Regions from separate parts of the Planococcus sp. TJ-302 genome, predicted to be linked through region 1. Evidence: riboswitches for the same ligand, from Rfam matches in the RefSeq annotation. Region 1 holds a riboswitch; the other holds the start of a gene.

What was found. Region 1 has a riboswitch for FMN ahead of AC4EHB_RS03635 (ECF transporter S component). Riboswitches for the same ligand answer to the same signal wherever they lie in the genome.
Region 2: linked by a shared signal. The riboswitch ahead of ribE (riboflavin synthase) and the one ahead of AC4EHB_RS03635 (ECF transporter S component) in region 1 are both predicted to bind FMN.

What each region holds. Positions count from the first base shown of each region.
Region 1 is NZ_JBZDOI010000001.1:702,844-707,056, forward strand. Features, by position in the region: gene AC4EHB_RS03625 (YpbB family protein) at 1-363, opposite strand, end outside; gene AC4EHB_RS03630 (ferredoxin) at 471-722, shown strand; gene AC4EHB_RS03635 (ECF transporter S component) at 1,138-1,722, opposite strand; FMN riboswitch at 1,868-2,000, opposite strand; gene AC4EHB_RS03640 (GerMN domain-containing protein) at 2,179-3,414, opposite strand; gene sigX (RNA polymerase sigma factor SigX) at 3,404-3,937, opposite strand; gene AC4EHB_RS03650 (ATP-binding protein) at 3,982-4,213, opposite strand, start outside.
Region 2 is NZ_JBZDOI010000001.1:1,789,151-1,793,363, forward strand. Features, by position in the region: gene AC4EHB_RS08735 (bifunctional 3,4-dihydroxy-2-butanone-4-phosphate synthase/GTP cyclohydrolase II) at 1-1,026, opposite strand, end outside; gene ribE (riboflavin synthase) at 1,042-1,671, opposite strand; FMN riboswitch at 1,913-2,085, opposite strand; gene AC4EHB_RS08745 (CHY zinc finger protein) at 2,172-2,495, shown strand; gene AC4EHB_RS08750 (GNAT family N-acetyltransferase) at 2,529-3,026, opposite strand; gene AC4EHB_RS08755 (NUDIX hydrolase) at 3,051-3,527, opposite strand; gene AC4EHB_RS08760 (metallophosphoesterase) at 3,540-4,213, opposite strand, start outside.

The DNA of each region.
Region 1 (4,213 bases):
GGTATGTGACAAAGTTTGGACAATTAATGATAGGCGGTTTAAAAAGAGGAGTTCATTGCCTCGGTATTTCCAGCCGTTAAGTTTGCTCGCTGGAATCTCCATGCCTAAAGCCGCTTCTGTTAAATCGATGACCTGCTCATTTGTGCGCAGCAGATTACGCGCAAAAAGGCTTTGTATCACATCATCATACGCATTCTTATCCAACTTCGTCATCACTGCAAAATAAGGATAAAGCCGGTAATAGCCGATGTCCTGAATCGTCTGTCCGGACTTCTTCCCTTTGATCAAATGGAAGGGTGAAGATACGGTTCTTTCGAGGTTTACGGCTTTCATTATTGAAATGACAAGTTCTTCAAAAAGCAAGTGGCGCCCTCCTGACGGTTTTTTGTTGAAAAACTGAACAAACACCTTTAGAATGAATACGGTAGTAAAAATGAACTTGTTCGGAGATAAAGGAGAGGGAAACTAATATGGCTAAGTATACCATTGTCGATAAGGATACTTGTATCGCATGCGGCGCTTGCGGAGCTGCTGCACCGGATGTTTACGATTATGATGATGAAGGAATAGCGTTTGTTATTCTAGATGATAACATGGGGACTTCCCAAGTTCCAGACGAACTGGAAGAAGACATGGAAGATGCGTTCGAAGGCTGCCCGACTGATTCCATCAAAGTAGCAGACGCACCATTCGACGGAGATGCCCTTAAATATGAAGATTGACCAGTCCTGAAAAGGCGGCGCCGAAGCTTAAAAGCTCCGGCGTTTTTTTATATTGGTATTACCTTTTCTTTTCGCTCTAGGCGGACGCTCTCCGCGGGCCTGGCTTCAGTCGCCGCCTTCCGCTTCATTCAAAGGTATTTCTTAGTAGTAAGTGATTTCTTTTAATTAAGAAGATGAAAGATACGAGTCTGTACTTTATTGCTGTGCCCCAGATATGGAGCATAACAGCGTCGACGCCTGCGGGAAAGCGAGACAGCCGAGACCCCGCAAGCACGCTAGCGTGCTGAGGAGGCTTGGCGCTCGCCCGCGGCAAGCGACGCTGTTTTGCGGAATATCGGCTACTCTATCTATTTTATAAGTTTTTAAAAAATCAAAAAGGCACCGAAGCTTAATCGCTTTGGTGCCTTTTTTTTATTTATTGGGCCAGGTAATAGCGCCGCTGTTTTTCTATCCATACGTGCATGCTGCTGAACATGAGCAGGACAACCGCGGTCAAGGCCAAGCCTTTGATCAGGTTGAACGGCAGAATCCCAAGAACAATCGTGCCGAAAAGCACGTTGCCTGTTTGTGCAGGCATGTTTAGGAAATACGTGTACATTGGCAGAAACACCAGATAGTTCAACAAACTCATGCCGATCGCCATTGATAGCGTACCAGCAGCAAGGCCATATACCATGCCTTTTTTAGATGAGAATTTTCGATAGACAACATAAACCGGCAGGATGAACAAAATGCTTGTCGCAAAGTTCGCCATATGCCCTACAGGCACTCCGGTCGGGCTACCCGCAAATAGCCAATCCAATACGTTTTTGAAAAACGCAACGAGTATTCCGGCCACTGGCCCCATTGTGATTGCGGCAATCAAAGCCGGCACATCACTAAAATCCACTTTTAAAAATGCAGGTAAAGCTGGCAGCGGAAAGTTAAACAGCATTAAAATAAATGAAATACTGCTCAACATTCCGATCGCAATCATCGATTGCAATTTTTTGTTCTTCATATTCCTCTCTCCTTGTCGTGATTCACCAGAAGAAAGGCTTGGACAATGCAGCCGTACAATAAAACCCTTAAGCGGCTAGCGCTTAAGGGAGAAAAAGGCACATTTAAGAAACGTATCGCCTAGTTATAGGCAGCACTGTCCGCACCTTCACCTTCTCCCATCCAGACTATACTGTCGGCTTTGGAATCTCACCAAATCCTGCTTTTTACGGCTCGCGGGCTTATGAACAATGTTCAATTACCGCCGGTAGGGACTTTCACCCTGCCCCGAAGATGAATCGATATTTTATTTTACCTCCTAATTCTAGTGTAAAGAAGCCATAATGTAAACAGGAATGCTCAATCATTTGCCTGCGTGGCCCACTTTTGCAATTTTTGAAGGGCAATTCCATTGAAAATGCGAAAAGCCATTGCCCGGAATGTCCGGGCAATGGCTTTGGGTAATTAAAAGGAGAATTTATTTCACTTTCCACGCTGCACCGTTCGGAGCAACCGGTTCAGGAAGCGGACGGCTCAAATCAAAGCCGCTCCATTCCTGTTGTTTCGTGTTCTCGAGCTGTACGGTTTTGTCGAACGCTTTCGCTGTCAGCGCTAAGCTTTCAAGCATGCGTGCCCCCTCAGCCTCTTCAAGCGACCCGAAATCGAATTCCGCTGTGAATTCGATGGTAATAGCCGTGTCTGTCTCGGTAACCGTGTAGTCAACGGTTTCAGGGATTGTATTCTGGTGCAAATCTGACGGTGAAGATTTTAGTGCTTCAACCGCTTCTTTTGCTGTTGCATGCGGCATACTATAGCCTGGCACCATAAATGTTTCGCCGCCATCAGTGGTATGGGCATAATATGCGACGTTTTCAACCGCTGGTTTTACAGGTTCCATCGGTCCGATCTGTTCGAAATTCGCCGGCGTGCCGTCTTCATTTTGAATGAGAATTTCATCGGCATCCGTAAATGTTTCCTGCAGCGATGCTATATAAACTTCATAGCTTGCCGATGCTAAATCGTATTGATGGTCTGCAGGCAATAAATGCTTGACTGTGCTTCCTTCCATCAATAATTTTCCAAGGTACGGATGGTATTCATTGAAACCGATTGCTTTTTCATCAATTTGGCTGGCGTATTTATTGTAAAGCTCCATTGAATTCGGTGCTTTATTGCCGAAATCGTTTTCAATCTGGGAATCAGGTATCAAAAAGCCAACTGGAATAACCATAGCGTTTTGGGTCAGGCCAATGGTAAACAGCGTAAAGCCGTCCAACTCCTCTTCATAAACTGCAGTTCGTGCAGATTGTGGATTTTCATCTTGATATATCGTAGCCGACTCTTCTGTCGCGGAAGGTTCTTGTCCATCGCTGTTTGCGCCACCGCTTGACTCTTCTCCAGCCGAATCCACTGATTCCGCTTCTTCGGTAGAAGCGTCTTGTGCTTCATCAGCAGTGCTTTCTGCATTTTGCTCGTTCAGTGTGAACGCACTGTCCCTGCCATTCTGATTTAAAATGGATGCCACCAAAAATCCTATCGTGATGAAAGCAAGTGCGGCGACAAGCAACGGCAACCAACGTTTAGGCTGTTTTTTTACCGCCTCTTTCTTATCCAGACGGCTGTAAACTTCTTCTTTCGTCCGGTCATCCCGGATTGTGGGGAAATCCCGCAACAAATTTTCGATGTGGTCATCGTCCCATCTGTTATTCGGCATTCATTGCTCCCCCTTCCTTTGCGCTTATTTTTTCACGCAACGATTTAATGGCGCGATGTTGGGTGGTTTTGACTTTGCCTTCTGTCCACCCAAGCACATCTGCCGTTTCAGCAATCGATAAATCTTGGAAAAAACGCATGATGATGACCATTTTCTGATCGCCTGTGCACTCATCAAGCATCGTATAGAGAAGGATTTTGTCCTCATTCAGTTGGGCTACTTCTTCAGGAATGCGTTCTTTTGAAACCAGCTGCTGCGTTTCCCAATCGAAAAAATCCGTCGAATGCTTTTTCCTGACCGCCGTTTTTCGGAAATGGTCGATCGCCACGTTTTTGGCAATGGAAAAAAGCCAGGTCTTTTCAGAGCTCTTGCCCTCAAAACGGTCATAGGCCCTGAACACCCGAATATAAACCTCGTGCATCAAGTCTTCGGATAAATGCCTGTTTTTCACCAAGTAGACGAGAAACTGGAATACATCTTGATGGTATTCGTCGTATAGGCGATGGAAAACGGAGTCGTTCATATACTCCCCCCGTTCGTAGATTAGTCGTTCTCCTCAACATAAAGTTACATTTTTTTCAGCGGCAATAAAAAGATGAAGGAAGTGCCTTTGCCCACTTCGCTTTCTGCATAGATTTTGCCGCCATGTGCATTGATAATGTTGCTGGCGATTGCGAGGCCGAGACCGGTTCCGCCTTTGCCAAGTGTTCTTGCTTTGTCCGCTTTATAGAAACGTTCAAATACGTATTGCAGATCTTCTTCGGGTATACCGACACCTGTATCATTCACAGATATTTTT
Region 2 (4,213 bases), 1.1 Mb from region 1:
GCCAAGATCCCGCAGAATTTGCGCGCCGATTCCATAATCGCGCAAATCATCGGCAAAGCCGAGTTTTTGGTTGGCTTCTACCGTGTCGTAGCCCTGCTCCTGCAATTCGTACGCTTTCAGTTTATTGATCAGGCCGATGCCGCGCCCTTCCTGCCTCATATACAGCAAAATTCCCGCTCCGGCGTCGTTTATCTGTTTAAGGGCAGCATGAAGCTGGTTGCCGCAATCGCATTTATGCGAACCGAAGACATCTCCCGTCAGACATTCCGAATGGACGCGCACAAGCACTGGACTTTCGGGATCGATTTCCCCTTTTACAAGCGCCACATGGTCTTGCCCGGTCAGCACTTCGGTATAGCCGACAGCGCGGAAATCACCGTATTCGGTAGGCAATTGAACTTCCACTTCGCGTTTGATCAATTTTTCGTTTTTTCGCTTATAGGCTATCAGGTCCTGGATAGTCAGAATGCCCATGCCCAGGCGCTTTGCCACTTCCTGCAAATCATCAACGCGTGCCATTGTACCGTCAGCGTTCATGATTTCGCAAATGACGCCAGCCGGTGTAGAGCCCGCCAATTTCGCCAGATCCACAGCTGCTTCCGTGTGGCCAGCCCGGCGCAGGACGCCGCCTTTTTTCGCAATCAGCGGGAAAATATGGCCAGGGCGCTTGAAGTCAGATGGCTTCGCAGCCGGATCAAGCAGGCCCATGATCGTGTGCGAACGTTCAAAAGCACTGATACCTGTCGTAGTTTCGCGGTGGTCAACGCTGATAGTGAAGGCGGTGCCATATTCGTCCGTGTTATTGTCGGTCATTAATCCGATTTTCAATCGTTTGGCGATTGATTCCTCAACAGGGACGCAGATCAATCCGCGCCCTTCAGTCGCCATCAAATTGACAATGTCAGGTGTAGCAAATTCTGCCAAGGCGATAAAATCACCTTCGTTTTCACGGTTTTCGTCATCGATGACAATAATCGCTTTGCCGTTTTTCAAATCATGGACAGCTTCTTCAACTGTATAAAACATTTTTTCCGCCTCCATTTAAAATCCATTTTCCGCGAGCCAGCTGCGGCTGATTTTCGATTCCGCCGTCTGAATGCGCTCTGTGTACTTCGCCAGCATATCGCATTCGATGTTGACGGGATCGCCAATTCCTTTAGCACCCAACAACGAATCTTCCTGCGTGGTGGGAATCAGTGAAATTGTTACGGTGTTATGGCCGAGCTCGAAGATTGTCAGTGACGTCCCATCTACTGCGATCGAACCCTTCATCATCATGTACTTCATGAGTTCGGGTTTGACTTCAATAGACTTTGTGACCGCATTCGCTTCTTTTTTAACTGAACGAATCACACCAACGCCATCAATATGGCCGCTGACAAAATGGCCGCCGAACCTGCCATTTGCAGGCATCGCACGTTCAAGGTTGACCTTCGACCCGCTTTTCAGCCCGTGAAGCGTAGAGGACTTGACCGTTTCTGGGATGACATCAACTGTAAAGGTGCTTTGTGCCAATGAAGACACAGTCAAGCAGACACCATTGATGGAGATGCTGTCTCCGCGTTTGGCGTCTTCAAGAACCAGCGAACACGAAATGGTCAGCTCCATTGCCTGGGGCTTTGACCGCACAGATGCTACGCGGCCCACTTCTTCCACAATTCCGGTGAACATTGAATCACGCTCCTTTGTAAAAGCCATAAAGCTCCGTTGCTGCGGTCCAATGACCGCATTAAATTATAGGTATTGCTAAAAGGGTTCTTTCCACCAAGGGGCAGTCGGGTGGTAAGGAAAGGAATTTCTATAGGGGATTTGCAAGCCGCATCAAAGGCACGCTGAATAAACTCTATTTCGTTGTCAGAAACGGAGTCGTGCCGTTAAAGAGCTAAAAAAGGGTACGACAAAAACAAGCGCTCAAATTCTTCTCCCATCCAGACTTTCACTGTCGGTGCCGGATTTTCACCAGCTCCACCGCCTTGAAAAACATGCAGCCATTATTTGGCTGGACATCTTTTCAAGATCGGGTCACGGACTTACAGTTCTCTGCTCACCGCCGGTAAGGAATTTCACCTTGCCCCGAAGAATTCGATTCGATTAATTGTCCATTTCATAGTAGCATAAAAAAGAGGAAACTTCGCAGATTTCTGATTTTGCGGATGACAGGGGGAGAAATTATGCCACATACACAAAAGGTCTTAGGGCTGCAAGTCGATGAAGAAACGAGATGCGCTCATTGGCATTCGGAAATTGACCGGATCGCCATTAAGTTTTATTGCTGTGGACTTTATTACGCATGCTTTGAATGCCATAAAGAAGCCGGATGCGGAAAAGCAACAGTCTGGCCAAAAGAGCAATTTGATGAAAAAGCGGTGTTGTGCGGATCCTGCGGCCATCAATTGGCCATCCGGGAATACCTAGACTGCGCGTCGGTGTGCCCGTCATGCGACAGTCGCTTCAATCCAGGCTGCAGCCTGCATAAGCATCTTTACTTTGAATAAGTGCTTCTTAGGCGGTCAAATAAAAAAAGAGCGTCAGCCGCTCTTTTCAACGGCTTTCACTCTTAAGCACATGACAATTTGTTCGCCTTTGGAGCGCATCAGGCGCCTCCCGGTATCTTCAAATCCGGCTCGTTGGTAGATGTGCTGAGCCGGCGTGTTGCGGGCATTGACTCCGAGCACCACTTCGTCAGCTTCCGGGAATTCCTGGCGGATAAAATCAGGCAGCGCATAAATTGAACCTGTCGCGATGCCTTGCCCTTGAAAAGCAGGATCCACAGAGTAGCCTCTCAGCAACAAGGTATGCGGGTTGTCGGAATAGGCTTTGCGGTCATCCGATTCATCGAGTTCAAAAAAGCCGGCCACTTGTCCACGCGCTTTGATAATGATGAAATGCTTCAGCGGATTTTCCGCGTCCCGCCGGATGATATCCTGTGGCAGACCGGTAAATTCGCGTTGCTCCGAAGGCAGGTCGTATTGAACGTCCACTTTCGGCGTGTAGCAATGCAATGTGACTTCTTTTTTCCTGATCACCGTAAACGCCTCCTGAATTGTTTATTAAAGCGCATCTTCCGCAATGATTACATGCTCTATACCAGCAGGGAGCCTTTTTAAGCCGGAACGCAGAAACTTCGGGTAAAGCTCGACTTGATCGATTTCACTAAGCGGCACCCATTCATATGTCAGGCGCTCGCCTTCAGGTCCGAAGAACGGGCCTTCGCGGTAATGATTTGCGCCGTCCACAGGCTCTACTTCATAATAGAAACCGATCTCATGGTATTTCTTAGCATTATAAGTAAAAAAGTTTTCTGTCACCCACAGCAATCGGCTGGCGGACATAGTCGCGCCCAGCTCTTCTTCCATTTCCCTCGCAAGACAGCTTTTCGAGTCCTCAAGCATTTCCGCCCGTCCGCCGGGAAGCGCCCAATACGATTCTTTTGTCTGCTTGTGCAGCAAAATATGGCCGTTCTCAATCCATACAGCGGCCACGCGGTAGTTGAAAACCTGTGTTTCCATTTTAAACGATGTATCCAAATGGGCACCTCCTCATTCTTTTTCTAGCGTTACCGCTACCACTTCCGGCAGGTTGAAGACTCTAACCGGAAAGCCGCTATTGCCAAGCCCTCGGCTCAAAACGAGCTGTGTGCCCTCTTTGCGGAAAATCCCCTTGGTCATTGTCGGAAACCATCCTTGTCCAGGAGCAATCAAGCCGCCAAGGCCAGGTATGCGAACCTGTCCACCATGGGCATGTCCGGCGAACACCATATCAATGCCCTGTTCCACGTAAATACTGAACATTTCCGGACGATGCGCCAATAGCAAAGTGAAATTGTCCGTCAATTCCGTTTCAGCTAATGCATCGTGTGTAAATTCCTCTTCTGTCAAATCGACATTGAACAAGGGGTCGTTGATGCCGGCAATCTGGACGGTTTCCCCGCCTTCTTCCCACTGCACCTTGTCATTCATGAGCACTGTGACGCCCCGCTCTTCCAGCGCCGCTGTAATCTCATCGATTTTATTGACCGCTACTTCATGATTGCCCAGCACAAAATAAACTTCGCTCATTTCTACCAATGCATCGACCAGCGTCAAACTGGTTTCCAAATCGTAGCGGTTGCTGTCAACCAAATCCCCTGTCAGGAAAATGACATCTGGATCGGCAGCTTCTACTTTTTCAATCAATGATGATTGCGCTGTACCAAAATTCGCATTGTGGAGAT